One region of the Paenibacillus violae genome, then DNA from elsewhere that is predicted to be linked to it. Evidence: riboswitches for the same ligand, from Rfam matches in the RefSeq annotation. Region 1 holds a riboswitch; each other region holds the start of a gene.
What was found. Region 1 has a riboswitch for cyclic di-AMP ahead of RQP52_RS17870 (stalk domain-containing protein). Riboswitches for the same ligand answer to the same signal wherever they lie in the genome.
Positions count from the first base shown of each region.

Region 1 (7,906 bases):
TTGACTCAGCTACTTGCTTATCTTCCATCTGACAAGTACCAATTTACCCCAATACCTACGAATGATATACTAGACTTATGTGAAAAGGGGTGATTGAAATGATCTATGCCTATCCTCCGATAACAGCAGTAAATAGCTACCAGACCCATAAGGATTATTATCGGGTTAGCGGTATCCGCGGCATCGCAGGCGGTAAATCTACCACGATTCGTGAGCAGCTTAATTTGCCATATGAGGGCTCACCGTATCAAAAAATCGCAAAAGCTGCAGCCCAAAACGTAGCTGGATTCGTTCAAACTGCCCAGAATGCCAAGCTCACCGCACAATCCTTGGTCCAAGCAAGACCTGGCGACAACAATCGTGAAACCATCCTAGAGCCTATCCGTGAATTTGTAGATACATATAATGAACTTCAGACCTCCTTACGAGAGTCGCCTGCGTACATGAATCGTTCCCTTCTTGCCGGGCTAGAGCAAGCCGCTAAGCCTTATTCGCTCAAAGAAATCGGCATCGACAAGCTTGATGATGGCAGCCTTGAGTTTCAGGAACAGGAGCTTCAAGGTCAGGTCAACAGCCTGTCCAGCTCTTTTCGAAAAAGTCTCGACAGCCTTACCAGCTTCGCTTCTACCTTGGCGAACAACCTTGGACAGCTGCAGCAAGTTCCCTCTGAAGCATTGTTTCAAATGTCCCATTCTGACCTAAAACCTTACGGGCAATACCGTTCCAAACTCCAAGCCTACTTGCCGGTTCCGATGAGAGGGCTGCTGCTCGATACACAGATGTGATTTAAAAAAAGCGACCCTCTGGAATGAGCTTATGCATCTGCATGCTCACCCAGAGGGTCGCTTTTTTTAGAAGAGCTTCTTGCCTAAGACATGATCGAGTGGAACGTAGCCAATGACACGGCTGTCCATACTGTTATTTCGGTTATCTCCCATCACGAATACGTGATCTTCCGGAACTGTCCATTCCTTGTTCCCGTTTGCTCTCATCGCCTCGTTCAAGTACGGCTCTTCGAGCAATTGGCCGTTCCGGTACAATTTATCGTCTTTCATCTCTAAATGGTCGCCAGGCTTCCCAATCACACGTTTGATCCATACGTGTTTGTCATCACCTTTTGTAAATAAGCTAAGCAGAGGGCTATCCAGCAGATCGTTCTTGAACGTCCGCTTCAAATCAACTCTAGAATCAATAATGACGATGTCTTCATAATTAGGTTCGTAATTGAACGTATGAGAAAGCTTTGATACATACACACGCTGGCTGTCATGCAGCGTCGGGTCCATAGAATGACCCATTACTTTGGTCGATTGGAACACAAAAACGCCAAGAAATACGACTAAAACAAAAGAAATGGCAATGGAACCAAACCAGCTCCACAATTGCTTGAGAAAATTCATCCTTATCGCTCCCTTGTCCCATGTTGCTACTCAGCCAAGCCGTGCTTAAAGGCATAGATTGCCGCTTGTGTTCGATCCTCCACACCAAGCTTGGCGAGTACGTTCGTGACGTGAAATTTCACTGTTTTCACACCGATAAACAAATCATCCGCCAGCTCTTGGTTCGACTTCCCTTTGGCGATCAGCCTCAGGACTTCCATTTCCCGATCTGTCAGCTCTTCATGCGGTTCCGCTGCCGCCTTAGGCTGTCTGAAACGGTTCATAATCTTAGAGGCAACCTGAGACTCCAGAATGGATTGCCCTTTGGCCGCGGCTCGAATCGCTTGCGCAATTTCGGAAGCGCGAGACGTCTTGAGCAAGTAACTAAAGGCCCCAGCTTCAATCACTGGATACATTTTCTCATCATCCAAGAAGCTAGTCAACACAATGACTTTACATTCCGGGTACAGCTGAAGCAGCTTCCGAGTCGTTTCGATCCCATCCATGCCTTCCATGACCAAATCCATCAGCACGACATCCGGTCGATATTCCTGAGCTAACCGAATGCCATCTTGCCCGTTGCTGGCTTCTCCGACCACTTCAATGCCATCTTCTGTTCCCAGAACAGCGGCAAGCCCGATCCTCACCATTTCATGATCATCGACAAGCAAGACCTTAATCAATGTATCGTCCATTTGCTTCTCCTCTCGTCAGCAGAACTGTCATCCTATTTTCCACTACCAACACCATCATCAATTAACAACACGAACCGACTATACACTTTCCACTGCATCTGTAGCTAGAATCGGCACTCGAATTTCAATACGCGTACCACGATCAGGAGCTGTAATAATGTCAACAGAGCCGCCAATTTCGTTAACCCGCTCCTTCATAGACACGATGCCGTAGGAGGTAAGTTTCTTCGCATCCAGTTCAAAACCGACACCATCATCGCGGATCGCCAGACGAACGCCGTCAGCGCGGTGAAGCAGCTTAACCTCGAGCTTATTCGCTTTGGAATGGCGCAATGCATTGGAGAGCGCTTCCTGTACAATCCGGAACAGGTGATCCTCAATACCTTTATTTAAACGAATCTCTTCGTCCATATCCCATGTAATCGCCATCGGCACTTTGGCCGCCAGCTCTTTGAGAAGCTCAACAAGCCCTTCGGACAATCGTTTTCCTTCCAAATGGATAGGCCGCAAATGAAGCAGCAGCGCCCTCATCTCCGATTGCGCAACGGAAGCCATTTCCTCAATCAGATGAATCTGCCGTTTGGCTTTCTCGAAATCCTTGTCCAATGTCCGGCCAACAGCGGTTGCGGTCATCGAGATCGCGAACAATTGCTGGCTTACTGCATCGTGCAGCTCCCGCGCTAAACGCTGCCGTTCTTCAATAACAGCCGACAATTTCGCTTTCTCCGCAAGCTCGGCGTTATTGTTAGAAAGTCGCTGCAGGGAAGTAACCTGCTCTTCCCAACGTTTCATAATGCGGCCGAGCTGCTCGCCGAGACGCCCGATCTCATCTTCACCATTCTGGAAGCCTTCGCGGGCGAAGGTCCCTTTTTCAAGCAAAATCATCGTCTCCATCAGCGGCTCAAGCCGGCGTGTAATCCGTGAGCTGTTCCAGTAACCGTACCCTGCGCCAATGCCTCCGATAATCACGATGGCCATGAAAACGAATTTCACACCTTCTTGCCAGCTCGTAAATGGATTGATTAGATTGTTTGAGTTCATAAAATAGATGATAGCGCCAAATACAAAAAAACTAAAAATAATCGATTCAGCCATACTGCGCCATATCATATTCGTTAATCTGCGTTTATAGCCGTCCAATATGCGCTGAACCTCCTCTAGACTTTTACATCACTTTAATTTTAATATCTCCTACGATATAAGAAAGCACAAGTTTCACGCGGTGATCGCAGCTCTCATAATTGGACGACTGCCACTGTAATTTGTTCATTACGCCTGACTCACGCTCACTTGCGACTTGAATTTGGCCAAATGTAACGGATGCCCCAACTGAGACGCCAATATCATCCGGTACCTTTATATCTACGTCGCCTATCACACCTTGCAGAATAAGCGTAGTCTCCTTTTGCTCCAGTATCGCAAGCGAGAGATCGATATACGTCTCCCCAATAATGTACCATGTTGAACTATTGCGCATGATCCAAGGCTCACGCCCCAATCGAACGCTATCCATCAGCTTCTGCTTCTGAATATAGGTGTCATCTTTATGCACTTGCTTAGACCTTATGAAAAAGAATCCTAATGAAATCAAAACGATAGCGAAAACAATCGTAATATGATCACCAAACAGAATCACAGCCCCCACGCCGATGAGCACAAACCCTTTGCGCTCTTTGCGGGAACGGACCCGATGAATGCCCAGCAAGACGAGGATAATCGCAAGAATGGGGAAAAAGCCTATCGTATGATCCAGAAGCAAAAAAAGACCGGCGCCAATCAGCACAAGAGCTGTATTCCGGTTGCGGTTGTTTTTGGTTTCTTCGCCCATCGCTGCACCTCCTCTGGCTGCCGATTAATTCGTTCATATAGATTCCTAGCATACCATAAGAATGGACAGCCTCCAAGATGCAAATCCTTGCCCAGCAAGGCTCTAGCATGAGGAAAGGAGGCCGGAGCTCGGCTGCGCCGCATCCTGTCGCGGCGCAGTACAATCACGCGAGGCTTATTTCTTGTCGCGCCAATCCTGCTGAAGCTTGCGCATCTCTTGCTTGAGGTTGCTGCCAGCCTCCTTCAGCGTCTCTTTCGACACGCGCCCCGCCACGCGCAGCCCCTGCAGCGCTTCCCGGCCGAGCTCGCGGCCGGTCGCTTCCAGCTCGCGCAATGCTTCGCGAGCTTCTTCCTTGGACAGCCCGCTTCGCGGCTGTCCCGCTCCTGCTGCGCGGCCTGCACGCAGCACCGCCAGCTCGTCTGCGAGCGCCAGGCAGACGTCCTGGCTGCTCGCGTACTGCGCGCGGTACTGCGCGCACGCAGCTTCCAAGCGCAGCTTCTCTTGCAGCGCCATACGCGCCAGCTCTTCGTCGCCTGCGCGCATGGCCAGCTCGGCCTGCTCGGCGCGCAGCTGCGCCATCTCCTCCGCGTCGACGCTTTGCTGGCGCAGCTCAATCGTTCGCTGCAGCGCTTCCTCGTAGCGCTCTTCCAGCTCGGCGATGCCGCGCGATGCTCCATCGTGTCCGCCGTGTCCTGCGTTCCTCGAGTGGCCGCCTCCCCGTTCATGCAGGTCCAGCTTGCTTGCTGCCTCCTGCAAGGCCATATCGGCCATTTTACCAATTCGATCAAATACGCTCATGATCCACACCTCCTAAATTCCTGTTGATTAAAGTTTGAACTCCGCCGAATCGTTTTGTTTTTTTAGCATGCGATAGCCGTAATACATTAACCACACAGCAAACACAATCGCTAGGAATCCAGATAATTTAGTAATTAATATCAGGGCACCAATGCCGAAAATCACCCAGCCCATCTTCTTGCCATGGGTTATCCCCACATAACCAAGCCCCACCATCGCCACAGGAACCAGCAGTCCCATGACATGAAAATGCATACCAACTTGATGCATACAAATAAGAAAGCCTACCGCTATTAGAATGAACGCCCAACTTTTTGATCGATTCATGCTCACTATTGCACCGCCCTTCGCGTAATCTTCATGCTACTATCGTAGCCGAAAAGGATGTGTGTCAAAACGGACTCCCGACTGTTTTTGTACCTAGACCTAAGTCCAGTATGCACTAAGACCTTTAACCATATTTTGGGCGTTGTTTCTCTTATTCTATCAATGATAGAATATTTGAAGCCGAGTCCGGTGCACAGACAAAGTGCCGGTACGGGGGACGATTTACATGGGGTGAATATTTGCTTTGTACGCAGAGCAGACTAGGGAGAACCTTCTTCCCGAACCCGTCAACTAACCTCGGAGGCTCATTTTGAAGGAGGATTACCAATTGAATATGTTTACAAAAGGGTTAGCGTGCCTTGCTGTGTCCGCCACAGTTTTGGCAGGAGGCTTTCTTTCCCCATTTTCGGGACATGCCTATGCAGCCGCCGCGAGTATGGACGTGAAAGTGCAAGTCAACGATGACCTGGTTCAATTTCCGGATGCCCAGCCTTATTTGGATGACAACCACGCTACACAAGTACCGATCCGTTTCGTAACAGAGAAACTGGGTTATGATGTACAATGGCAAAAGGAAGGCGACGAAATTAAAGTCACACTGAACAATGACAAGCACTCTATTTCCTTGGTGTCCGGCCAAAAAGAGGCCGAAATCGATAGCACCCCTGTCGAGATGGACACACACGCTGAGTTCCAAAACGGTCGTGTCTACGTGCCGCTTCGGTTCTTAAGCAATGCTTCCGACATTCCCGTTCAGTGGGATGCAAGCAGCAACCTAGCGATTTTAAGTAAAGACGGCAATCATCACGCACCTGATTATGAACTATTTGAGTCAACAGCTTACTCCGCAGATCCTTCTGAAAATGGAGGCTTTGGAGCATTGGACTATATGGGGAATCCATTAGGAATCGGAACCGTTGCTGTAGATCCATCGGTTATTCCACTTGGATCTAAGCTCTATATAGAAGGTTATGATTTCAACGGCCTGCCAAAAGGCGGCATGTATGCTTATGCAACGGATACCGGTAGTTCCATCAAAGGCAAACGCGTTGATATTTTTATTCCAGGCTCCCAGCAATCCTTACGCAAATTCGGCTTCCAAACTGTAAAAGTGTACAAACTAAACCCGTGATGATCACGGGTTTTTTAATTTTGACGAGCATACGGCCAACTACCTAAAGCCTCACATAAACTGCGATGCAACTCCGGGACCTCCCTATCTATTCGATCGAATCGTCTCAAAGGAACTGGAGTCCGCTATTTGTGGAAAAACGAGCATTTCTCTTTTGTAACGGAACTACAGGCTCTTATTTGTCCTCGAACGTGCGATTTTCAGGAGATATCGGGAAAATAGTACCCTGTAGTTCCCTTCAGGTAACCGAAAAGGCGTTTCTCCCTGAAATAGCCCCCCACAGTTCCCTTTCAGGTGAGGATACCGTGCAACTGCAGTACGAGAGCGGTTCGAGAGCTGTATGAGGGCTGGCCCGGAAGCCTTTTCGGCTGAAATTTCCGAGAGATAGCGCATTAACAAAAAAACAGCCCCGGAACACCGGGACTGATTCATTAAAAGAAATCCGCCAAATACGTCGTACGCTGCGGAATAGCCGCTTCCAACCGAGCAACCAGCTCCTGCGAGCCTTGAAGCCGCTCGATTTTGGCCATAAAGCCCGACTTTTGATAACTCATAAATAAGGCAGCCAACGTTTGAATACTACAACTCAGTATACGCTCTTCTGCCGGTTGCTCACCCTCAACTAACTTGGTGACCTCCGCTTTTTCCCCGCTGCCTGTGAATTGCAATTGGAAAATCCCGTCGTTCCAGTCTGCTTGCGAGTCAGAAATACGTAAATAGATAGGTTCAACTTCCTTGCGCGGTTCAAACCGATACTGCTTCAGGAAAGCTTCCACATCAACAATGCGCGCTGAAAAATACGTTATTTTCTCCTGCTTGAACTTAGGATCATGCACCAAGAAAGGAAGCTGATCATCAGCTGGCGCTTTAACCTCTACCTTCGAGATCATGGAATCATGATCGGCTATGAACTTCCACAACCCACGTCTCGTTTCTTCATCCAAAAACACCATCTCATGAATGGTCGCCGTATATTCTTTTACTTGATAAAAGACGTACCCCGTCCGTTCACCCTTGGCATTTACATAGAGGGCTACCGTACCCTTTTTATTTTTAAAATATCGGTTGTTCCACCAACTTGCGTCCCGCATCAGCATGCCATTGAATTGCAAGGCGTACTGCTCATAAATGGGATTCAAAAGCTCCCATTCCCTCGTCACACGAACGATTGAACTGCCTTCCGGAGCATGAAATTTCGGAAGTTTATCCGCAGGAATTTCATATTTCAGGTAATCAATATACGTTTCCCAGCCATACTTCCGATAAAATTCGAACTTAAACGGAGATAAAAACGAGACGGTCTGCCCTTGCTCTTTCATCACCCTGAGCGCTTGAAGCAGCAGCTTCGCTACCATCCCGTTGCGCCTATACTCCGGCCATGTTGCTACTCCCGCAATACCGCCCATGGCAAACCGCTGACCATTCAGCCACGTATGAAATTGGTTAATTTGAAGCTTGGCAGCTAGCTTACCCTGAACAAAATAGCCCCAAATTTGCTTCGGATCTGTCCAACTGCTGCGATCTTCCTGCTCTTCTGCGCTCAGCTCATATTGAAAAGCAAATTGGGATAAAGCAAGACTCTCCGGCAATTCCTGTTGTTCCAATGTTCGAATTTCACTCATTATGTATCACCTCATGTACAAGTATACTGGAAAATCATTGACAATACCTATGCCTAATTAGGCGCTTTCCATTTTGAAATCAGGGCATCCGTCCAATCAACGAATGTCTCTACGTCATATGATGT
Region 1 covers NZ_JAWCUD010000006.1:14,555-22,460, reverse strand. The annotation lists gene RQP52_RS17905 (hypothetical protein) at 99-785, shown strand; gene lepB (signal peptidase I) at 852-1,400, opposite strand; gene RQP52_RS17895 (response regulator) at 1,427-2,074, opposite strand; gene RQP52_RS17890 (sensor histidine kinase) at 2,153-3,214, opposite strand; gene liaF (cell wall-active antibiotics response protein LiaF) at 3,240-3,902, opposite strand; gene RQP52_RS17880 (PspA/IM30 family protein) at 4,077-4,700, opposite strand; gene RQP52_RS17875 (LiaF transmembrane domain-containing protein) at 4,728-5,027, opposite strand; cyclic di-AMP (ydaO/yuaA leader) riboswitch at 5,196-5,348, shown strand; gene RQP52_RS17870 (stalk domain-containing protein) at 5,362-6,159, shown strand; gene RQP52_RS17865 (GNAT family N-acetyltransferase) at 6,591-7,781, opposite strand.

Region 2 (7,906 bases), on a different contig from region 1:
ATAGGGGACCGTAGTTCCCACCCCAAAGCCAAATCGCTGGTCCCGGCCAAAATAGAGGGCCATAGTTCCCCTACCTTCGCGCTCCCCTTCTCTTCAAAACACAAAAAAAACCCGAAAGATCTTTCCAGACCTTCCAGGGCAGGGCAGGGCTGTCCCCTACGCCTCTTCTTCCGTCTTGGCGAACTGCGTGCTGTACAGCCGCGCGTACAGCCCGTCAAGAGCCAACAGCTCGCGGTGCGTGCCCCGCTCCACGACGCTGCCCGCTTCGATCACCAGAATGTGATCGGCGGCCAGCACCGTGGAGAGCCGGTGCGCGATCACGAGCGTCGTGCGCCCTTGCATCAGCTCCTCGAGCGCCGCCTGCACATAGGACTCGGATTCCGAGTCCAAGTGCGACGTCGCCTCATCGAGGATGAGGATGCGCGGGCGCTTCAGGATCGCGCGAGCAATCGCGATCCGTTGGCGCTCGCCGCCGGAGAGCCGGTGCCCGCGCTCGCCAACCATCGTGTCGTACCCTTCGGGGAGCGACACGATGAAATCGTGGATGTAGGCCTGGCGGCACGCGGCCTCCATCTCCTCACGCGTAGCGTCCTCCCGCGCGAAGCGCAGGTTGTCGCCAATCGTCGCGTGGAACAGAAACGATTCCTGCGTCACGTACGCGATTTGCTCGCGCAGCGAGGCAAGCCCTACGTCGCGGACGTTCACGCCGTCGACCTCGACGATCCCCTCCGTCGGGTCGTACAGCCGCGCGATCATGCCGATCAGCGTCGATTTGCCGGCGCCGCTCGGCCCGACGAGCGCGATCATTTCGCCCGGCTGCGCCTCGAACGTGACGTCCCGCAGCGCGTACTGCCCTGGCTTATAAGCGAAGGAAACTTGCTTATAAGCCACTCGCCCCGCCACTTGGCTCAGCGGCCGCGCATCAGGAGCATCCATGACATCGGGCACCATGTCCTGGTATTCAAAAATGCGCTGAAATACGCCCAGCGCCGTCCCAACTTCTACCTGTAGGTTCAGTAGTGTGCCTACAGGCATATACAGTCTGCCGAGATAGGCCGAGAAAGCAACAATCGCCCCAAGTGACATGGTGCCGGAAATAACCGAGTACCCGCCATACAAGTAAATAATGGCTGTACCGAGCGGCCCGAGCGTGCTCGTCGCCATCCCGAACCATCGGCCGACCAGATTGAGCCGCAGCTCCAGATCCATCACCTTCTGGTTCATCGCCTTGAATTCAGCCTCCTGCTGCCGCTCCCTGCCAAAAATACGGGTCAACAAAGCGCCGGAGATACCGAAGTTTTCACTCAGCTGCGAGGAAATATCGGACCTCACCTTTTGTGTTTCGATGCGAAGCGCCTTGCGCAGCTTGGAAACCTTTTTAACCGGCATCATGAAAAGAGGAAGAATCAGCACAGCGATAATGGCCAATTTCCAATCCAGGGCAAACAAAATCCCAATCGTTGTCGCAACGATGACAAGCTGGGTGATGGAAGAAACCACAAGGGAGGTTACCACCCCTTGAACAGCTTGGACATCCCCCGTAATCCGCTGTACGATTTCGCCCGATCTGGCATCCGTGTAGAACGCCATCGACTGGCGCTGCAAATTTTGAAACAAAGACAGCCCCAAATCCCGGATAACCCCTTGCGTTACTTTGGTATTGAGGTGATTTTGCCATACGCCCAGCACACCGCTCACGACTGGAAGCAGCAGCATGAGCATTGCCATCTCGGCCAGCAGCTTCATACTTCCTTGCGGAATCGCCTGGTCAATGATCTCCTTCATGACCAAAGGGGGAATCAATCCGACCACTGCTGCAAGCAGCGCCAATCCGATAATGCCTAACAGTTGTCCCCAGTATCCTCGGAATAAGGACAGAATTCTTTTAACCGACACATCCTTCAATTTCGCTTTAGGCCGGTCCCTATCGGATAGACGCCTCATATCGCCTGGTGCCATTTTCATCCTCCATTCTGTTACTTTAACTGTCTATGCAAGGGGAAATGCATGCCGAATCGCTTTCACCACTTCATCCGCCATATTCATAACCCTGTAAAGCGACGTCGTTTGCAAAATGTTATACTGCCTAGGGCCATCCACATTAACAATAGCGGCAATTGTATAATCGCCAACCTGCGGTAAATCTTTGCCAACCGACTTCCCTGGCGCCAGGGGCTGATTCGATACTTGGTACATGCCAACCGATAGCTTTTGACCCAAACAAGCATCTATCGCAATAACGACATGGCCCTGCGGGATTTCCTGCAGACGCGCCGCGATATTACTGGCATCGCAAGGTGCTTCCAACGTCCCTATAACATGAGGATATCCAAACTGAACGAGCTTGCTGCCTACTAACGGGCCCAAAGCATCGCCGCTTGATCGATCCGTCCCGATACATACAAAAAAGAGCGCGCTTGGCTCCAACTCAGACGATTTTCCAATGGTTGCAAGAAAGGAAGCCAACTGCTCGCCATTCATTTTTTTCCAAAATTGCTCCCTTTTGTCCAACGTTTCCCCCATCCATCATTACCTCCTCTTACAAGCTTCCAGCAAAAATTTCCCCCTACCAAGGATGAATGATATAATGCGATCAACTTCTATTCTTCCATAAGGAGGTATCCTGTGTCCACTCTCGGCATCATCGCTCTTCTGACCCTCCTGTATTGGTTATACGCCACTGTGGATGTGTTAAAAGGTTTGCCCAACCTGCGAACGCTGCCTAAGTCTCCGCTCACTCCTTTCTCGGACAAGCCACCGCTCGTATCCGTTATCATCGCAGCCAAAGAAGAGGAAACGACAATCCGCGAAACCGTCAAGCATCTGCTTTCCCAAAATTACCCGCGCCTCGAGATCATTGCCGTGAATGATCGATCTCGGGATGCTACCGGTGTCCGGTTGGAGGAACTGCGCAAGTGGTCGGAAGGTAAGCAGGACATCCGTACCAAACTGCAAATCATTCACATCACGCATCTGCCGGATGGTTGGCTTGGCAAAAACCATGCGCTATACCAAGGGTATCTCCAGGCTAGAGGGCAGTATTTGCTTTTTACAGATGCGGATATTCTTTTCGCTCCCGGTACGATAACCGACGCAGTCACCTATATGAAGGAACAGGATGTGCACCATCTCACGCTGACCCCCAATATGTTTGCGAGAGGCGCTTTACTCAAAGGATTCGTCCATTTCTTTCTGTTCTCATTTTCTTTGTTCGTTCGACCTTGGCGTGCGAATATCGACAACGCGAAAGGACCGGGCATCGGTATCGGAGCCTTTAATATGGTAAGCCGGAGCGCCTACGAAGCGATTGGCATGCATAAAGCGATCGCTTTACGACCTGACGATGATCTACAGTTAGGTATCTTCCTCAAAAGAGCAGGTTATCGCCAAAGAGTGCTGTCTGCCAAACACCTGCTTCAAGTGGAATGGTACCGTTCGCTCAAAGATGCGGTAATTGGACTGGAAAAAAACCTGTTTTCCGGCTTTCGTTACAGCTATATGGTCGCATTGCTAGCTTGTTTGGGACAGATCGGCTTTTTTATATGCCCCTGGCTTGGCCTCCTCTTCCTCTGGGATTGGCGCGGAGCCGTCTATGCGGTTGCGGTTATCCTGCAAATCTGGCTCTATCGCAAGCTAATGTCCCGATTAATGAGTCTTAGAGGTGATTCGGCCTATCTGCTTCCGGTCAGCGCTTCACTGCTTGTTTATACAATCGTTCGCTCCGTTTGGCTTACTTGGAAACAAGGCGGCATTTACTGGAGAGGCACTTTTTATTCGCTTCGTGAACTTAAAAGAAGTAAAAGGTAACCTTGGACAAACGCCAAATAAGCGTTACTCGATAGAGCAAAGCTTACCCTCACGGTTTGTGGCATCATCTTATCGTTCTAGTGAACACGATTCATTCGCACAACCCTATAATACAAATGGCTGCTCGACTCTTGTTCCACTTCCAAATACCCCTCCGCATGCACATAATCTCCCGTAATAAACGTGGAGGCATCTAACGAACTGGAGTGTGTAAGGAACAGGAGCGCGGCTTTATCGTTGCCTACGACGAAACCTGTTTGTTCTTTAATTTGAAATTTATCTAAAATGGTGCCATGATGCGACCTTGCGATATGGTGAAACTTCCAGGAATCGTTTTCTTTAATGAGAAAATACAAGACGCGATTCTTGTGATTGTTGCTAAATTCCCTCGTAACACCAATCATACATATTTTTTCGCCTAGACTAAGATACTCATCGACTACATAAGATTTCAAGCGCAATCGCAGCACATTCTTGTGTTGAATATAGGCTTCCATTTCTTCAACTGTTCGCTGATCTCTCGGATCCTGCTTCGTTGCATAAAATACTTCTTTGATAAACGTATCCGTTTGCAGGCTTCTGGCCCCTTTGAAATGATTGTATGTACGGAAAAACTGCTGAATAACTTCCCTGACCTCATCTGGCATTGCAGGTCCCTTATCCACGGTATACATGCTATCTGCTACACTCGAATGTCTCTTTTTATGAAACCAACTCTTCCAGACACTTAATTGCATGCGCTCGTGTTCACCTGCTCTTTCTTTCTTCCAAACATTTCTTCATTATAGGCTAAAAACCATAAAATTTCGATAAAAATCGCATGATTGTGCGAACGAAAAAAAACACCTGCCTTCTATGCCTTTCATTCGAAAGAACATAGAAACAAGTGTTCGATAGTCCTATCCTTACAGAACTCTTCTCGCTCCGACATACCTTGCGCTCCAATAAGCGCTCGAAAGGCTATCCACAGCCACGCCTCTGGATGTAGTCGCTGAAATGAATTGATCGTTGCCAAGATAAATGCCTACGTGATTCACTGTTTTTGAAGCAAAAAATACCAAATCTCCGGCTTTCAAATCCGTCACTTTCGTACCTGCTTCACTGTGCATCTCCGCTGACGTACGGGGCAAATCGATCCCCTTCGCTTGAAACAAGAATCGCACAAAACCGGAGCAATCAAATCCTCTCGGCGTCGTCCCACCCCATACATAAGGCACGCCCATATAGGAGTTTGCCGTCTGAATAATTTGCTCACTCACTGACGGAACAACGGGAGCGGCCGCGGCTACAACCTTAGGTGCTGGTGGTGGTGGCGGCGCAATCCAGGCTGGCTTGTGTGATTTTCCATCCACATCCACAATCGCAATCTGATTGGCTTCATTCCATTCAATTGGCGAACCGAAGGTTTCCGTGATGAAACGCAGTGGAACATATGTATTCCCTTGGTACACGGTTGGACTGCTTTCCAAACTGATCTTCTTACTGTTCACAAGCGCTTGTTGCTGCTCTGTAATAAGTAAGATGGACTGCTGTTTGTTAACCAGTGTGACCTCGATTTGGTCCTCTTGCTTCTCCCAGCTCACCTGATAGCCCAGCTTCTCAGATAGCACTCGGAGTGGAACTTGCATGATGCCCTTGTTATCAATATAAGGCTGAACTTCCGGAAACTTCAGCAGCTCATCATTGACTTGCACCTTGACAGGGCTGTCCGTAGGCGTGGATGCAGCCTGAGCGGAGTGTGCTGTAAACATCGGTACTGCGGCGCATAATAGTGCGCATGAACAAATAAGACGTGAAGAAAAAGATTTCAAAACCTTGCCTCCTTGACGCCTCCGAGGTTAGTTGACGGGTTCGGGAAGAGGTTTTCCCTAGTACGCTCAGCTAGCAGCGCTCATTCACCCCAAATAAAGAAGTCCCCCGTACCAGAGCTTGCGATGCTCCAAGATTCGGCATTTTTTGTCTATGTTAGACTAGCATAGTTTAATTGGTAGGTACAAGCTTTGCAAAACGGTAAGTTTTACCAATAGATTTTGTCGCATATTGCGTACGGAATACACGGGATAATAGGCAAAAAAAACCACCCAATAGGGTGGTTTTGCTTGCGATTAGGAGTAGCCAATTACGGATAGCACACGATCACTGACTGTGTTCAAAGTTGCTACCTCTGAATCGGATAATGACAATGAGACCGCTTTGATATTATTTTCAAGATGATGCTCATCCTGTGTCCCTATAATAGCCGAAGTAAGTGCTTCATGGTGCAGCAGCCAAGCAATTGCGATCTGTGTTACGTTAGCGTCCTTGGCATCCGCCATTTCTTTCATGACAGCTAAAAGCTCTTTCTCCGCCTCCAGATGCTCCGGTAGGAACAGCCTTCTCTCCTTGCGGAAGTCTCCCTCTTTCAGCGTCCTGCCATGAAGATGGAACGCGCCTGTCAGTATCCCCTTGGCGATCGAGCTGTAGCTCATTACACCAACGTTATGTTTCTGGCAGAATGGCAAAATCTCTGGCTCGATAGCTCTGTGCAGCAAACTGTATTCCGGCTGAATCACATCGATTTGCGCATAGTTTACCGCTTCTTTCAGCTGCTCCAAAGAGAAATTCGAAACGCCGATAGCCCGAATCAAGCCTTCTTCTTTCAGCTTCACAAATTCACCAAGCGTATCCTGCACCGGGATCTCAAAACTTGGCCAGTGAATGTAATAAACATCTATGTAATCAGTCTTCAAACGGTTCAAACTGTTTTCTGCCGATCTTCTTACATCTTGAGGAGCTAGATTGCTTCTGCTCACCTTCGTCGTAATAATGCATTGCTTACGTATATCCGCCAAAGCAGCACCGACGATCTCTTCCGAGTGTCCATTGCCGTAGCCTTCAGCTGTATCAAACGTTGTGATGCCCAGCTCGAACGCTTTACGGATGAGCTCGATATTATTTTGGTCGTTCGTGAACTCCCAGGGGCCGCCTCCAAGCTCCCAACAGCCAAAAGTTATGTTTGAGATGTCAAAACCTGCATGTCCAAGCTTTTTCGCCTTCATAGTCGCCGACCTCATTTCATTGATATAGTCTCACGATAATGCACACGTTAACAAAACAAGTATACCGCTTTCATCTACTTTTGCCAAGAAACGTGCGGGCTCGGGCATTTCGTTAGGATGGTCCCCATAGCTGTATCGTGTCTCTGCGCGTCCTACTCGGGATTACTCAAGCTGTCTTCACGGACGGTCGAACCCCTAGTGGGTTCTCTTCCCTTACCCGCACAAAACAAAAAGATCACCCCAAGGTGATCTCTTGTTTGAAGCGGGTGATGGGAATCGAACCCACGCTACCAGCTTGGAAGGCTGAAGTTCTACCATTGAACTACACCCGCGTAAATATCGGGATGACACGATTTGAACATGCGACCCCCTGCTCCCAAAGCAGGTGCTCTACCAAGCTGAGCTACATCCCGAAACGCTTATAACTTAATTAAAATGGCGCGCCCTGAGAGATTCGAACTCCCGACCTTTTGATTCGTAGTCAAATACTCTATCCAGCTGAGCTAAGGGCGCTTAAAATATGGAGCGGAAGACGGGGATCGAACCCGCGACCCTCGCCTTGGCAAGGCGATGCTCTACCGCTGAGCCACTTCCGCACGGTATGTGTTGCTTGTCACTTGATTTCTTTCTCAGAGGCGACAAGGAATAATATATCAGGATTTCAGAACAAATGCAAATGTTTTTTGTTACCAATCGCTTATTTTATAAAAATACCGCCAAAAGGCAGCACTTCCCTTGCAATTCGCCGCAATAAGCTATCATTTTTCATATGCTCATCCAACTTACGATCCGGCTTGCATGGCTGCAGCAGCACATGCCCTTGCCCTGTCATCTCCCAATGATAATTCATATGCTGGCTCGCTAATGTATTGCCATATACACAAAGACGCAGTGCTGCATTCCGAGGATACGCAATTAGACAATGAATATCCACATATAAAGGCTGCTTCGGATCCAAAGCCATCTGATACAACGGACCAGCGGTCAAAAGTCCCAGCGTTCCCGGCCCTTTAAACTGCATTTTCACGAGATCTTGCGTGATCAGCGTATTTTTAACATTT
Region 2 covers NZ_JAWCUD010000017.1:3,155-11,060, reverse strand. The annotation lists gene RQP52_RS33010 (ABC transporter ATP-binding protein) at 157-1,959, opposite strand; gene yyaC (spore protease YyaC) at 1,990-2,523, opposite strand; gene RQP52_RS33000 (glycosyltransferase) at 2,626-3,807, shown strand; gene RQP52_RS32995 (hypothetical protein) at 3,885-4,544, opposite strand; gene RQP52_RS32990 (C40 family peptidase) at 4,713-5,618, opposite strand; cyclic di-AMP (ydaO/yuaA leader) riboswitch at 5,620-5,769, opposite strand; gene RQP52_RS32985 (aldo/keto reductase) at 5,913-6,845, opposite strand; tRNA gene RQP52_RS32980 (tRNA-Gly) at 7,107-7,177, opposite strand; tRNA gene RQP52_RS32975 (tRNA-Pro) at 7,185-7,258, opposite strand; tRNA gene RQP52_RS32970 (tRNA-Arg) at 7,282-7,358, opposite strand; tRNA gene RQP52_RS32965 (tRNA-Gly) at 7,367-7,441, opposite strand; gene RQP52_RS32960 (AIM24 family protein) at 7,543-7,906, opposite strand, start outside.
Region 2: linked by a shared signal. The riboswitch ahead of RQP52_RS32990 (C40 family peptidase) and the one ahead of RQP52_RS17870 (stalk domain-containing protein) in region 1 are both predicted to bind cyclic di-AMP.

Region 3 (7,906 bases), on a different contig from region 1:
TTTTTCAAAAATCTTCATCAGGATCACCTTCTTTTGCTCGTTTGCCGTTAAAATATTATAACAAAAGCGCAAAAAAAAAGCTAAAGCATTCGCTTTAGCTGTAGTAGGGACGCCGTTCACCTTGCGCCGACTGTTGGATTGCTGATGCCATAGGATTCCAGCCCGCTTGTGACTGACCACTAGGCGAAGACGAGGTGTACGCGTTTTGAGAGTTATAGGAAGGTGTAAAAGCCTGCGTTTGCTGTCCATAGTGCTGTTGAGACTGTACAACCCGTTGGTTATACACTGGCGCCTGCGAGAAGCTTGGCTGCGTAAAACTATTCTGCCCATATGAAGTTTGCGTAACCGGCGGCGCAGAGGTTGCATACTGCTTCGCCAACTGTTCTTCCGCAATCTGAATAGCCCGCTTCACCATGTTCCCGGCATCTTTGGTACGAATCCCTTCCCAGCCCTCGCGCTGAACGACATCATAGAACCCCAGATCTTTTGCCAACTCATTTTTGAAACTTTCGGACATAACACCTCTTCTGCGACTCATCAAAAAACCTCCTTTTCCTGAGCTTAGTCTGAGCTTTGATCAAACAAAGCTGACAGCGTAAGCGTAAAGTAAGGTTAGTATGCCCAGACGCACCAGGTCCATTCAAATGCAAAAACAGACCCTAGGGTCTGCTCATTATAGAAACTTATTAAGCTTAATGTTGGATATAGGTGATACGAACCTGACCATCATCATTACATACCGTAACTTCAACAGATTCGGTAAGAATGTCGGCGTAGCTGTATGACACTCGTTTAAAGGCGTGTGATTCTTGGTCAAGCTTCACGATAAACACAGAAGGGTAGGTTTCTTCTAAAACACCGGAACGTTCGACTGTCTTTCGACGGCCACCATTCGCTCTCAACATGATCTTCTGCCCGACGTGGGGCTCCAAACTGCGTTTGATTTCCAACAGCGCATTTTTTGCCATTGTCAACTACCACCTCTTTCCTTGTTAATTATAACCCATCCTGACAAGCATGTCAAACAGGGTCAAATATTATATCAGCACCATAATCCAGTTGTCAACGGCATTTTCACCTAATTTCTGAATTCCCCATTGTACAGGTTGTCTCCAAAGTTCGCAAATTATTCACTTTTCCAATAAAAAAAGAACACTCCCCTGCTGCCCTCTCCGAAAAGAGAAGCATCAGGCAAGTGTCCTTGAAAGAAAATCATTGTAATGAGCAAAAATTTAAGCATGCTCATCTGTATGTTGAATACCGGGAACGCCCATTCGATAGCTCCCTCTTGTCTCTACACCACCCAGCCCATCAAGCCCCGTCACCGTCAAATCCATAATGTCCAACATCGAAATCGTGTCCTTCACGGATGTATAGGATAGCTTTGCGGCGATACACAGCGGATCTAGCGCGTGGATGAGTATGCGCGCCGGCGAGCTGGCGAAGTTGGCCCCAGCCCGGAGCAAAGCCTCAAAATGTGACTGGCAAGCTCCAGCCACGACAATCATCGCGTCGCGATTGCGCTCATACTGCCGCGCTATTTGAACCGCGTTCACGAAGTTCTGCGAGTTCTTATAGCTGGACAAGCCGCCTGGCCCAGCAGCTTTGCGATGCTTAAGTATTCCGTCATGCCCTGTGATGACGACAATATCCGGCTTAATTTGCGGAAGCAGCCGGTGGAGCGCGTCGGCCATCTGGGGCTCGGGAATATAGAAGCCCTCAGCGGGCACGCGAAGTTCACCATAGAGCTGCATGCTCTTGCGTAGATAAGTCGGATCTCCGTCTAAGTGTAGGACTTTACCCGGGACTTCGAAATATCCCGCGTTCACTTTCTGCGTATGGGCAACCGAGAGTTGGTTTTTCTCCTGAAGCTGCACTTGGGCAACCGCCAGCCTTCGCAATGACTCGCGAAATTCAGGCGAACTCGACCTGGGATGGTCCATCGACTCTGTCGGATTCTTCAACGTTAAGTCCACTAGAGGCGCGTCCGCAAGCAATCGGTAATCGACGCCGCGCAGGACTGCCTTCAATTGATCGATACGTTCAATCTTAAACATGACGTCGCCGCCATAGGATTTACGGGTTACAAAATCACCTTGCCTCATCGCACAAATCCCCTCCATGGGTTATCCTATGGCGGGGCTGGGCATTTGGTGCGGGTTATTTACAGCCGTGCGCGCGAAGCGCAGTCGACAAGCGCGCGAATTCGTCCATGCTGAGCGTTTCGCCGCGGCGCGAAGGCTCGATGTTGATGCTCTGGAGCAGAGTTTCCAGCTCCGATTTGTTTTCTTTGGTAAAGAACCTCGCAGCGAGGTTGTTGTACAAGGTTTTGCGCCGCTGGACGAAGGACGCCTGGACGACAGCGAAGAAGAAGTCCACGTCCGCCACGTCAACCGGCGGCGTTTTGCGCACACGCAGCCGGATGACGGCAGAGTCCACATTCGGCTGCGGCACAAAGACGGTGCGCGGCACGATCGTGACAAGCTCCGGCTCGCAGTTGAACTGCACGGCAATGCTGAGGCTGCCGTAATCTTTGGTGCCCGGGCGAGCCGCCATGCGGTCGGCCACCTCTTTTTGAATCATCACGACGATGTTCTCCAAGGGAAGCTTCTCTTCGAGAAGCTTCATAATAATCGGCGTCGTGATGTAGTAGGGCAGATTGGCGACGACACTGACGCCATCCAGCCCGTCAAAATGCTGCCGGAACAATTCCGGCAGGTCCGTCTTCAAAATATCGCCATGCACGACACTCGCATGGGGATAAGGCTCCAGCGTCTCGCCTAGGATAGGCAGGAGACGCTGATCGATCTCCACGGCCAAGACGCGCCCTGCGAGCTTGGCCAGCTGCTGGGTGAGCGCCCCAATGCCAGGGCCGACTTCCAGCGCGCCTTTGTTAGGCCCAAGCTCCGCAGCCGAAACGATCTTGCCCAAGATATTCTGGTCGATCAGGAAGTTCTGACCCAGACTCTTTTTGAGCACGAGATTGTGCTTTTTTATAATTTGTTTCGTCTTACTGGGTGTTGCGACATCTTCCGCTGTTACAATCACTTCACTGCCGGGTATAGTCATTATGTAGCCCTCATTTATCTATAGGTTCTGAATTCCGAATTCCACTGTTATTCCTTACTTTACTATATCTTCGGCTCCAGATGCTCCAAGGCTGCCTCAAATTCCTCACGTGAGATCTGGAACATCGCACATCGCTTATAAAATTGTTTGCCATTGCAGTAACCGATACCCAGGGCATTGCCAACAACGAGCCTCCTGGAAGCCGCCTCCGGATGAACGATCAGCCCTGCGGCTATGAGATCCTCCATGGTAAGCTGCGAGACAGCCCCGTCGTACTCTGTCCGCAGGTTCTGGAGCGCCTCCCGGACAATCTCCGGCGCTGCGTTCTCGACGCCGATGTCGCCCTTATATTCGGCCTGCGCCTGCGTGATAAAGGCATGCTTGCAGCCAGGCACCTTGGCTGCCACAATCTTCCGTATCCGCTCACCTGCGTGATCCGGATCCGTAAAGATAATGACGCCTCTGCGCTGCTGCGCGAGGGCTATTCGCTTCAATACGGCTTGCCCGATGGCTGAGCCGCCTGTCTCTATCGTATCCGCCTCGACGGCTCGGCGAATAGCGGCCGTGTCGTCCTTGCCTTCAACGACGATGACTTCTTTAATCATAATCGGTTCCCTTCCCAGTACGCAGAAAAAGAAGAGGGATTCCCTCTTCTTTCGCCCAGGCTGCTTGCCTGGCAACGTATATTGACATTGTTCCCGCTGAAACAGACGTTTACACGTTAATTTTCAGACGGCTTTTTCGGTCCTACGACATAGACCGTATACCCTTGTTTCGTTCCGAATTTATTGGCGTAGCCATGATCTTCAAAGTACACATCGATCATTTGGCCTTTCACACCACTGCCAATATCTTCAGCACGACGGAAGCCAACGCCCTCAATGTAAACCCACCATCCCAGTGGGATAACTTTCGGATCTACCGCAATCGTTCTGCCCTCAGTAACTGTCGTTCCTGTATACGTCTTCCCATACCCAGGAGTTCCTTCGGCTTTCCCTGTCGAATCGGCTCCCGCTGAATAAGCCGTGAGTTTCACGTTCTTGAGGATTTGTTTATACCCAAATGTTACACCATTCTTAGAGACCTCATCCACGCTAGGGGATGATGCCGACAGAACGACAACGGGATTTTTCGTGCCAACGGACACAACTTTTTTAACACTTTGTTCCTGTACTTCTTGACCTACAACAGCTTCTGCAACTAATACGCCATCTTCGTAAGTCTTTTCTTTCTTTTTCAAAAGTACGCCCTCTTTACCTTCTTGAACGACCTGCTCTTTACCCTTAAGCAACGATGCATCATTTTTCTTTTCCGTGTCGAATGCAATCGGTTCTGTTACTTCTTCCGTCTCTTTTTTCACACGGACGATTTTGATTTCATCGCCTGAGCTTAAAGAGGCTGTCGGTTCGGGAGTCAGCTTATCGTGCTCCCCAAGTGCAATATGTAAACGTTGCAATGCACTTTCAACCGTTCTTGCAGTTGTGTAAACAGTGGTGGTCTTTCCATCAGCAGTCAATTGAATTGGAGAAGCGTGTTCGATGACGAATTTGTCCCCGCCCTTGATTGTAGCCGTAGGGTCTGCAGATATTTCATCGTGTTCACCAATCGTTATGGCTTGTTCATCCAGTAGGCGTTGCAGGACCCATTGCTTCGTGTGCACAACGGTTTCTTGTCCATTCACAACCACGGATACGCTCTTGGTAGCCGTACCGTACAACAACACCAAAAACATGAAAGTCATTGCGATTGAGATTATAGCCAGGCTTAAAATCAAACGCAAGTTTTCATGCTTCCATCGCAATGCGAAGGACATGCTGGATGATCGTTTTACATGGGTCTCGCTAAAAGAGATACTGCCCACTTCTTCGGTCCTCCTTCAAAGCCTCGCCGCCAGGTTACAGCATGATTATATTTGACGCGACTAAGGTTTTTAATTTAACTTAACGTGTCGTCCATCCGCAGTTGTTTGGAAACAGCTACGTTCTGGTCGTCCCACCCCGCTTTGCTATTCATCATCCTATGAATTCCGGGTTACGAATAGTCGTCCGAAACAGTTAAAGGTCCTTATGGGGACAAAAAGCCAGCAAGAAGAGGACTCTTCTCGCTGGCTTAGTTTGCATAGTAAAAATACACAAATAGCACGCACGACAATCGTTACCTCTCTTACGCTTACGAGGTTAGCTGACGGATTCGGACGTGAGAGTCGCCCTACTCAGACGTAAACTTACGTTCAACGTCCAAGATTCACCCCTGTTACTCACTCTGTTTACTTCGTCAGCGATACCGCTTTATAAGCTAACAGTGGTTCCCCCGTTCCCATAATTGGAACTCAGCGAATGGAAAAATGGCAAATTGGTTATTAAGTTATTATGAAAAGTATATTACGCTGTTAATCTCTGCCTGTAAAGGGATTAACACCTACTAAAAAGGGCTAAATCGATTAAAAATAGCTTATTTTCAAGATAAAACCACCTTTTATCTACATTTAACTCATTATAACGTACGAATACTAAGTTTCTTCGTGTTTTCACTCTTAAACTAGGCTTCGAATCTAAATTTGTTTATAATTATCAGGTATGAAACCTATGTATAAATTCCAATAATTAGATATTTAGGGAGGCACTGAGATGGGTCCCATATTACAAGTTGACGCTTTATTCGGGGGATATTTACCAAATAAACCTGTTCTTCACGACCTCACATTTTCCATCCGTCAGGGTGAAATGATGGGATTAATCGGACTGAATGGCGCAGGAAAAAGTACGACCATCAAGAACATCCTTGGATTGCTTCAACCGCAAAGGGGTTCAATTAAAATTAACGGTTTGACGTTAGCCGAAGATCCGCTGCCTTACCGTGCCACTTACGCTTATGTGCCCGAAAGTCCAGAGCTATATGAAGAGCTTACGATTCGCGAGCATCTGGAGTTAACCGCCATGGCTTACGGCTTAACGAAAGATGACTATCTCTCCCGCTCTCAAGCGCTGCTCGAGCAGTTTCACATGCAGGACAAGCTTAACTCTTTCGCAAGCCATTTATCCAAAGGGATGAAGCAAAAGGTCATGATCATGAATGCGTTCCTGATCGAACCTTCCCTCTACATCATTGATGAGCCTTTTCTCGGGCTCGATCCGCTGGCTATCCGCTCATTACTGGAGTTGATGGTCAAAATGAAGCGACGCGGCGCGTCATTTCTCATATCCTCGCATATTTTGTCTACGATTGAAAAATATTGCGATAACTATGTCGTCCTTCACAAAGGACATATGGTCGCTCAAGGCGATTTAGTCGAATTGCGTCAGCAGACAGGGCTCCAGCAAGCGTCATTGGACGACATCTTTTATAAACTTGTAAAAGGAGAATTAGTATGAAGGCGATGGACATGGATACCCGTGCCCTATGGCAGAAGAGATTTGAGCATTATATGAAGGAATCCATGGGTTACCTGCAGTATGCAGCGCGCAGCAATTTTTTCGGCTTCCTGCTATTTCTTGTCATCCTTTCTTCCTATTATTATGCAAAAATACTACAGCGCCTTCCGACAGATTATCCCTATCTGTGGATCGTCCTTTTGCTGCTGGTACCATTGTTAGCCTCAAGCCCCATTCGCACGCTAGCTAGAAGCGCAGACCGTATGTTTCTAATGCGCGTTGAACATCAGATGGGTCCTTACTTCCGCGGCGGATTCATGTACAGCCTAGTGCTGCAAGCATTCTGGACATTTCTGGCATGGGTTGTCCTATGGCCCTTGTATCATCACTGCCTAGGCCGCGATGAGCAGCATTTCTTATGGATGCTTGCTTTGCTTCTATTAATGAAGGTAGGCCATTTATTGGCCAGCTGGCAAGAAAGCCGATTTACTAATGAGCGCGCAAGAAGGATTTCCGTTAGCTTCCGCTGGCTGGCAACAGTTGTCCTGATTTCTCTGCAATTTCTGACAAGCGTCCTCTGGGCAAGCGGAGCTGCTCTTGTACTTACACTGGCTTGGTTAACTGCTACGCATTACGTATCCAAATACTACATCGGGTGGGATTATCTCATTGCGAAGGAAAGGCAGCAGCAAGCGCGATTATATGCCTTTTTCAACTGGTTCGTGGATGTTCCGCAATTGGGAACACGAATAGCCCGCCGAAGCTGGATCAGCGGGGTCACAAGATTTATTCCTTTTAAACAAGATGCTGCCTATCTCTACATATATATGAAAACATTTCTACGTACGGAGCTATTCGCGATTGTCTTACGTATATCCTTACTGGGCACATTAGCCATCGCCGTTTCAAGCAGCAGCACAGCGAGACTGCTCATCTTCTTCATCGCTTTGATCATTTCCATGGTTCAACTTACGCCACTTGAGCGTTCACACCGCTATACCTTTTGGCTCGACATGTACCCGCTTAACCGGCAGTTGAAAGCCGGCTCCTTAGCCTTCATCATTTGGTCAGCCTTGCTGCTAGAATTATGTATGCTTTCGATTCCGTTCATGATTCGATCTTCACTTATCTACATAGTCGTGCCGCTCATCGGCTTCCTCTTTATCTCACTCAGCTGTGGAGTATTTCTACGACGAAAATTTGCAAAGAATGCTTTACTTGAGACCTAACAAGGCAATGGCGTTGTTTGTCGTTATTTCTGCAAGTTCTTCCAGACTTATACCCTTAATTTCCGCGGCGGTTTCGGCCACCAACCGAACATAAGCCGATTCATTGCGCTTGCCGCGGAAAGGATGCGGGGTCAAGTAAGGAGCGTCCGTCTCTATGAGTAAGCGGTCCAAAGGAACCTGCGCGAGCACTTCCTTGGGTTGTTTTGCATTTTTGAAAGTGACAGGTCCCCCAAAGGA
Region 3 covers NZ_JAWCUD010000019.1:11,480-19,385, reverse strand. The annotation lists gene ispE (4-(cytidine 5'-diphospho)-2-C-methyl-D-erythritol kinase) at 1-18, opposite strand, end outside; partial or broken gene RQP52_RS33980 (small, acid-soluble spore protein, alpha/beta type) at 368-538, opposite strand; gene veg (biofilm formation stimulator Veg) at 693-968, opposite strand; gene yabG (sporulation peptidase YabG) at 1,233-2,105, opposite strand; gene rsmA (16S rRNA (adenine(1518)-N(6)/adenine(1519)-N(6))-dimethyltransferase RsmA) at 2,161-3,069, opposite strand; gene rnmV (ribonuclease M5) at 3,132-3,674, opposite strand; gene RQP52_RS33955 (ubiquitin-like domain-containing protein) at 3,791-4,930, opposite strand; cyclic di-AMP (ydaO/yuaA leader) riboswitch at 5,221-5,414, opposite strand; gene RQP52_RS33950 (ABC transporter ATP-binding protein) at 5,697-6,440, shown strand; gene RQP52_RS33945 (ABC transporter permease) at 6,437-7,669, shown strand; gene RQP52_RS33940 (TatD family hydrolase) at 7,655-7,906, opposite strand, start outside.
Region 3: linked by a shared signal. The riboswitch ahead of RQP52_RS33955 (ubiquitin-like domain-containing protein) and the one ahead of RQP52_RS17870 (stalk domain-containing protein) in region 1 are both predicted to bind cyclic di-AMP.

Region 4 (7,906 bases), on a different contig from region 1:
AATGATTACATTAGATTTAATGAATTCGACTGAATTTCAGGACTACCTTAATTCTGCTATTAAGAGCTATGCAAAAAGCAACGTGCAATCTGGTAATTGGAACGAACAGGAATCTATTAGTAAGGCAACAGAACAATATGCACACCTTTTGCCTGATGGCGAGAAAACCACTGATAACAAATTGTTTACAATTCGTTCTAACGGCCAAGAGGTTGGAATGATTTGGTTTGCAGTCAAATCAAACAATAAAGGGTTTATTTACGATATAAAAATTAGGGAGGATTACCGAGGTCAAGGTTTTGGCAAGCAAGCGATGGAAGATATAGAAAAGTTGGGAAGAGAAATTGGCATCAAGAGTATAGGACTTCATGTCTTTGCCCATAACCAAATTGCTCGTGGTTTATATGAAAAGTTAGGCTATGAAGAAACGAGTATCGTAATGGCAAAAGAATTATAAACTCTATTTCTTGTTCAATTAACGGGACACGAAAGCACAATGAACGCATGATCGGCAGCCTTTGCTCAACTAAAGGGCAGGATGGAGGGTGTCAAGTTGCAATATTTTATTGGTATCGTTCCACCTGACGATTACAAAGAACAAATCTCCTCATTTCGTAATCAATGGGCTAGCAATCGCCTTCGAGATGTTGTAGAGCCTCACATCACAGTTAAAGCCCAAGGTGGACTTACTGAAGATATGAGATGGCTTGAAAATGTAAGATTAACATGTTCATTGTTTCAAAGCTTCAAGTTAACATTGTCAGAGCCAGCAACATTCGGAACAGCAGTAACCTTTCTTAGTGTTGAAACAAATAAAATATATGATTTGCACAATCGTTTAGTTGAATCGGTGTCGCCAACGCCGGATCTTATTAAGCGGTATCTAGAATTAGAACGTTACCATCCTCATTTGACTTTGGGTCAGACGTATTGGGAAATGGTTGATAAGGAAATCGAAGAAATGAAAGATGCTGCAAGAGACGCGTTGGCTCCTTTTCCAACATTTAAGGTAAATTATGTTCGAATATATAAAGAATCTATACCTAATAAGTATGAGCCATTTGAGGACATCCAACTTGCAAGATAATCGAAATGTGAAGTTATTGAACTCTACCTGGGATCGTTAGTGAACTTGCGGTTGCTTCGGCAGCCGTTTTTGTTTTCCCCGCTTACGGGAGTTTAGCGTTGTGGTAGTTTGTGTTAAAGCTACCGCTTTTTGAACTGTTGGGGAGTAATACGCAACTATCAATGCATTGGCAGCGTCTAAATATTTGGGATTATTTGTTAGTATAGGAAAGGAGAATAATGTTTTTGTGCTCATTGAAGAAGGATGAAATTTATAAAAGGAGTTGAATTTTCTATTGAAGAATTCTTTCATAACGATAAAAATCAAAAAGAGAAACTTTGTATTGATCAATCTGAGTGTATTGTTGGTGATAACGTTAGGTATATTTTTATCTACAAGAGATGAAAACAAAACCTATCCGATGATTCGTAATTCGGTGGAAATGCCTAATTTAGTAGGACAAACAAAGGAGAATGCGATTAAAGTTGCTGAGTCTAAAGGTATTAAATTAAATATTAATAAGGCCACTAGTGATCAGTTTGAGATAGGTATTATACTTAGCCAAAATCCTGCTATTGGTGATCTAGTTGAGTTTAATTCAACTGTAAATGTTTATGTAAATGAGGAAAGTAATTCTAACGGGTAGAAAAAGGGATAAAGTGTTTAAAAATTCAAAATATGACTTCCATGCATCTCAGAACGATTGCTTACTAATAATGCGGTACTAATAGGAGATAAAAATATGAATAAAAAGTGGATTACTATTATAATTACTGGAGCGGTTATTGCAGAAATACTCTCCCTTACACCTGCATTCGCTACTTCTACTCCAAAAGAAGATACAACGACCATTAAAGTAGTGACTATACCAGCAGAGCAACAGCAAAAGAAGGAAGTCGTAGATCGATTGTACAAATCATGGGAAAATGGAATCATTAAGATTGAGGAGAGTGAAGGTGAAAAATTTAAAAGGGTTGACTGGGATTTAATATACGGAGTTGATATTGACAGGCATTTCACAAACCAACTTTCAGATGTGGAAGCACAATCGTTCTTTATGGCACTAGACGAGGCTAAAAAAGCATATAAAACGGGTGACTCTCAATATGGAATTTTGTTGAGTAAAGATCACAAGGCAGCCAGAGTAGTATGGGAACGTTCTAGCGGAGGCTTTCATATAGCGGATATCGTTTTAAAAATCAAATCCACAATATTGAATAAAGAAGAAAATATATGGACACTAGTTAATCAAGAGGAACTACTATAGGTAACGACCACGGTTCATAATTAAGCAATAATGAATCGCTCAACTAACCCAGAACTATAGCTTAATAAACACCAGGAAGGTAGTCGACATCAAGCGGCTGCCTTTTCCCCGCTAAGTGGCAGTTTACTTCAATAAGGGGGAACAAGTTTAATAACAGAGGTGACTTGAGATTTGAATTTTTTAAAGATTGTGATGATAGCAGCAGTCGTATTTACGTTGTTGGGATGTCAAGGGAAATTAAGTACGGAACCTACTGGGCAAGGGTATATCTTTGAAGTAAGTGACAGCGGAGTATTAGTTCTGGATAATATTAAAGACACCGATTTGGGTAAAAAATGGCGAGATATATCAGGGAGCTATTCAGGAAATGCTATTTGGCTAAAAACTTCGACCTCAAAACATTCAGTAGGACAAAAAGTAAGATATTGGGTAGATGGTGGAATTAATGAGTCTTTTCCAACACAGGCGAGTGCTAAAAAGATAGAAATAATTAATGATTGAACTAACGGGTAAAAAATTTTAAATTTTCAAAGGGCTACCGCGTAGCAGGCCTTTTCCTCGCGAACGGGCAGCATTCTAGAATGAATAAAAATCTCGATTTCATTAACAATTTATCCGAAAATTATCCAATTTAGTGATATACTTTTATTTAAGTGCACTAAAACATAAGTTTTAAGGAGTGATAAAACAAATGGTCAGAGAAGCGTTATTTAAATCAAGCATTTTATTTATGGTATTAGGAGGACTCTTTATTACCTCAGCTGGTTTAATCTATACAATTGAACGTGCAGCTGCAAATATATCTGGGAATATAAAGGCTGCTGGCTTTATGGCTGGTCAATTACAAGGGCAAACTCCAATTCCAAAAATGCCAGGATTTATTGATAATTTTTATGTCCCATCACTCACTGTGCTTGGTATCATTTTATTGGTTTTAGGAACTAGAAAAGAATTAAAATAAAGTAACCGTACCTTAGACACCATATTTGAGTGTTGTTACGCTAACGTAAGAACGATAGTTGAATAACCAGAGAGCAGATCGCCGCGGACGGCAGCTGTTCTCTTTTTCTTTTAAGTAAAGGGCAGATAAACGGGGTATGATATAATCTTTCTGTGGGGAGATGATACTATGTCTAGTACAGAATGGAACACTGAGCTTTTGGAGAATGAGAATCCTACATACGTGAAACAAGTAATCAGTCGTATTGAAAACCCAGAATTATTGCATGCCATCGCACTGAATTATAATTGGGATAACGGTTTTGAATTGCCAAATTGGTTAGCGGAGAATAGGTATTGCGAGTTTGGAACAGCACTATTATTGTTCTATAGGTCTGACGGTTACGTATTTTTAAATAGTAATAAGGAAATGACAACAGGAAAAACAGAATGGTTTGGATTCATTAGTGACCTTTTTAATAAATTAATGAAAAATCATTTTAACATATCGAAAGTTTCTTACCAACCAGAATTGTCTAGAGTACAAAAATACAAATTAAAAAGGGCTAATCCAAACATACCCGAAGTCATTTTTGAGGGGGTCTAATTCCTGTTAACCATTGAGCTAACTGGAGAATTATATTTAGTTTAAATATGCGGTATAGTTACCAAGCTTATGTTTCATTAAGTAAGGGGATTGATGTGATGAAGAAAATATCAATAGAAGAACTTTATGTACTGTATGTTGATACGATTAAGCGATGCGGAACTTACCTATTAGACTCTGACGATGTGGTAATTGGATATAACATCTTTGAAGAGTTCGATATTGGTGCTATAACATTTTTACACACCGACAACTTAAAAAAATTAGTCTATGATGGGCTAATTAGTTATGAAATAATGTTTAAAAGTTCAACTTTAAGAAGTAAATTTCTAGCATTACAGCAAGGTGATGAATGGAATATTAATGCGGTGAGGCACTCATCTCAATGGAAGGAAATTCTTGAACTGGCTGATGAGATCAATTCAATGGTAGTGCGTTACGCTAACGGGTAACGTTAGTTGAGAACAACAAAATGGCAGCTGATCCGGATGATCAGTTGCCATTTTTGTTGAAGTAAAGGGCAGAAGAATGGAGTAAATCAAATACGAGCATTTTGCACATTTATCGGTATGAACGGATAAATAGACGATTATATCATGCCCCCGATTGCATCCCCTCATATTGTAGTGCGAGGGGGTGATGAAACATGGCGCAACCGATAAATATCGGAGCAAATAGCATAGCTAAGATCGGCGATCGTTTTTTTATGATTGTTGAGGTGGAGGCGATAACAACTGGAGTTGAAATTGATCCAGTATTTGGAGTGCGGACGACCGCACAACAAGCAGCAGCACTCCTTCGTGCAGGTGTAAAGCGTACGACATTTGCAAAAGTAGATCCGAAACCTACTAGGACAACGAAAGTCGAGTTGAAAGGCGTATTGTTTGCCAACGGACGGATTTTCAAGGTATTCGACGTGGAAAACGCGACGAGCGACATTTCCGTCTTAGTGCGGATCAACCTAGCTCAGGCGCAAAGGCTTATCCGAAACGGTACACGTATCATCAAGGTTTATAGAAAACCATTCTAAAACAGCGAAGGAGCTGCGCACACAGCTCCTTTTTCAAGTACAAACTCATTGGATTGGTACATAACTCTACACATCATGGTTCAAGAAGTAAGTTTTTTACAGAGAGCCCCTGTATCTTGCATTTCATTCAACTACAGTATTTGATTAAACTAACGGAAGAACGTTTGTTCAATAAAGGAATTTAGGGTTGCATATGATCGATGACCTTGCTGCGTTAACCGCAGTAAAATTGAACTATTAGTTGAAAATAGACATAAAAAATATTAGATTAAAGAAACGGGGGAACCAAGTTTTCTGGGGTGAGTACACTTTTTAAGTGTTAGGGTTAACTTTCAACCCGAATCCGTCAGCTAACTTCGTCAGCGTAGAAAGAAAATGATAGAAACATTAAATGGGTTCCTTTATATTTAGGGCTCTATTCCCTCGCTTCCTTTTTTCGTTCAAGAGAAAAAAGGAGGAATTAGACATGCTTCTTAAGAGAGTAACCAAAGAGGTGAAGAACCTTTTTCAATCGACAAGATTAAACACTTCTGTACAACGTCAAGAAGAGATTCTTCACTTAAAGCGAAGGCTGGAGGAGTTCGACATTCAATTTTCCAATTTGGCGTATCGGCCATCAGGCGTCGAAACACAGACTTTATTGGAAATAAGCAAAACGGTCGGACAAAACAATAACTTGCTAAACCAGCTAAGTTTGGAACGGGAATTAGCGGATCAACAATTACTAGCCAATCGCGTCGGCATTTCCCTAAAAATTTTGGAGGAACATCACAAATTTATCGTAACCATGGCTCATATTTTTGGTGGTCCGTATCCTTGCCTCAGAGAGTAGATTAAAAGCAGTATTATATGAGTTTCGTTGAAGGATAAAGCTGTATTTTTAGGTTGCTAATTCTACATTAAGCCCGTCATAACTAGCTTTTTTTGATCGTATGTTATGGAAGTCCTTCACATTTAATTCATAATTCAATAACAGAAAACGATACTTGAAATACGGCAGGCAGCTGAGGCAGCCTGCTTTTTTCATTGAACTAAAGGGCAGGTTAGTAGAAGAAGTTTTGATATTTTGATAAAATGTACTTAAAGTGGCAAAAAGAGGAGGATAATTATGAATAGTCAATATCCAATTGGTAAATTTACTATAAAAGAGGTAATAACCAGCGATGATGTTAAACGCTGGATAGGTGAAATAGAAGAAGCACCGATGAAATTATTTGAAGCTGTAAACGGTTTAACAGAAGAACAACTGGCAACTCCCTACCGACAAGATGGCTGGAAATTAAGTCAGGTTGTACATCATTTAGCAGATGCACATATGAACGGATACATGAGGGTTAAGTTAGGATTAACCGAGGAACAACCAACAATAAAATCTTACGATGAAGTTTCTTGGGCGAAATTATCGGATAATAGTTTACCCATTGAAGTATCATTAAATATTTTTTCATCCATACATAAGCGTTTAGTTGTATTATTAAAATCACTTGACGAGAAAGAACTTAAAAAGACTATCAACCACCCTGACAGTGGTTTTATAACCATAGAAAAACTTATAGCCACTTACGCTTGGCACGGCAAACATCATATCGCTCATATTACATCTTTAAGAGAGCAAAAAGGTTGGTGAAAATGACAAACCCGTTAGTCAAGTAAAAAGCTTAATATTTGGAGGTTCATTTGTAATTGCAGAAGAATTTATTTTTGAATTAATTTGAAGACTTGGACACATCGGTTGAGCATGTGAAGAACATTCAACTAACGCAGAACGATAGTTCAATCAATGTTATAAGAAGGAAGCCAGCCCAGTGGGTTGGTAGCTATTTCTCAAGTAATGGGCAGTTATCATTAATAAGATTATGTTGAAATATGGTTGTGAGCTGATTGGCGAAGTGTGATTTTATTGAGGGTAAAGAAATGTCCTCACTATTATGGAGGGAGTTACTTGGTTGAAGAATGGTCAAAATGGAAACCTGAGAAATTGGATGTACTCCCGGCAGCAACCTATCTAAAACGCCTTACTAGAGATGACGATATACTTTTAATTTCTTTTGAAACAGAAGAAGAAGGTAAATTGGTTAATGTGACGTTTAATAAATTTGTCTTTTCTTATCGCTCAACTGATGAGGGGAACCGTTTAAAATTACTTGTAGATCTAAATATTAAGTATGGCGAGGATTTTTACAAGGACTGGCGCTTCTTTAAAATTAAAAATTCTCCGTACATCCGGTGGCTTCATGAAGAAAATTGTGGGATCTACCGGGAAGAGGACATATATCATTTCGTTTTTATAACAAATATGGAACTAATAGAGGTACTGGCAACTTATGATCCGGAAGTGAAAATCGTAGAGTTGCATTCAGAGATAGAGAAATAAAACTAAGCTCAACCATGTGCTGTCACACGGTGTTTTTTTAGTTGAACGAACGGGACAGGTAGTTCAATAAGAAACGAAGACGAGGCTGCCGGCATTTATCGGCAGCCTCGTTGAACTAAAGGGCAGTTATGCTCAATAACTCTCGCTCATTATATGGTATAATTTGGGATAAAGGAGGGCTTTTATTGACAGCTATTATTAATAAAAATGGTTATGAACTTATAGAGTGCATTTCATTGAATGAACATGAACTAATAAATTATGAGCCATTAGCAGGTTCGTACGCAGTGGTGAGGTACGACGGGAATTATCTAATTTGTTTTAACACATGGAGGAAACAATGGGAAGTACCTGCCGGAGGAAGAAATGATAATGAAACGGCTAAAGAATGCGCTATACGGGAGCTTTTTGAAGAAACAGCACAGGTTGTTCAAGATATGGATTTTAAAGGCCTACTAAAAGTTAGGAAACCAGATGGTACAATAAAATATAATCCCATTTTTTATACTGAGCTGGATTACATAGTCCCGTTTAAAAATAATAATGAAACAGATAGAATTTTATTTTGGAATTTAACCGAAGATGTTGGTTATATTGATGAAGTTGATGAGGCAGTTCTTAAA
Region 4 covers NZ_JAWCUD010000011.1:308,769-316,674, reverse strand. The annotation lists gene RQP52_RS27865 (GNAT family N-acetyltransferase) at 2-457, shown strand; gene RQP52_RS27860 (2'-5' RNA ligase family protein) at 554-1,087, shown strand; gene RQP52_RS27855 (PASTA domain-containing protein) at 1,362-1,712, shown strand; gene RQP52_RS27850 (hypothetical protein) at 1,809-2,333, shown strand; gene RQP52_RS27845 (YobA family protein) at 2,505-2,834, shown strand; gene RQP52_RS27840 (hypothetical protein) at 3,025-3,294, shown strand; gene RQP52_RS27835 (DUF4274 domain-containing protein) at 3,463-3,879, shown strand; gene RQP52_RS27830 (hypothetical protein) at 3,978-4,331, shown strand; gene RQP52_RS27825 (hypothetical protein) at 4,526-4,909, shown strand; cyclic di-AMP (ydaO/yuaA leader) riboswitch at 5,161-5,288, shown strand; gene RQP52_RS27820 (hypothetical protein) at 5,376-5,741, shown strand; gene RQP52_RS27815 (YfiT family bacillithiol transferase) at 6,018-6,536, shown strand; gene RQP52_RS27810 (hypothetical protein) at 6,852-7,283, shown strand; gene RQP52_RS27805 (NUDIX hydrolase) at 7,469-7,906, shown strand, end outside.
Region 4: linked by a shared signal. The riboswitch ahead of RQP52_RS27820 (hypothetical protein) and the one ahead of RQP52_RS17870 (stalk domain-containing protein) in region 1 are both predicted to bind cyclic di-AMP.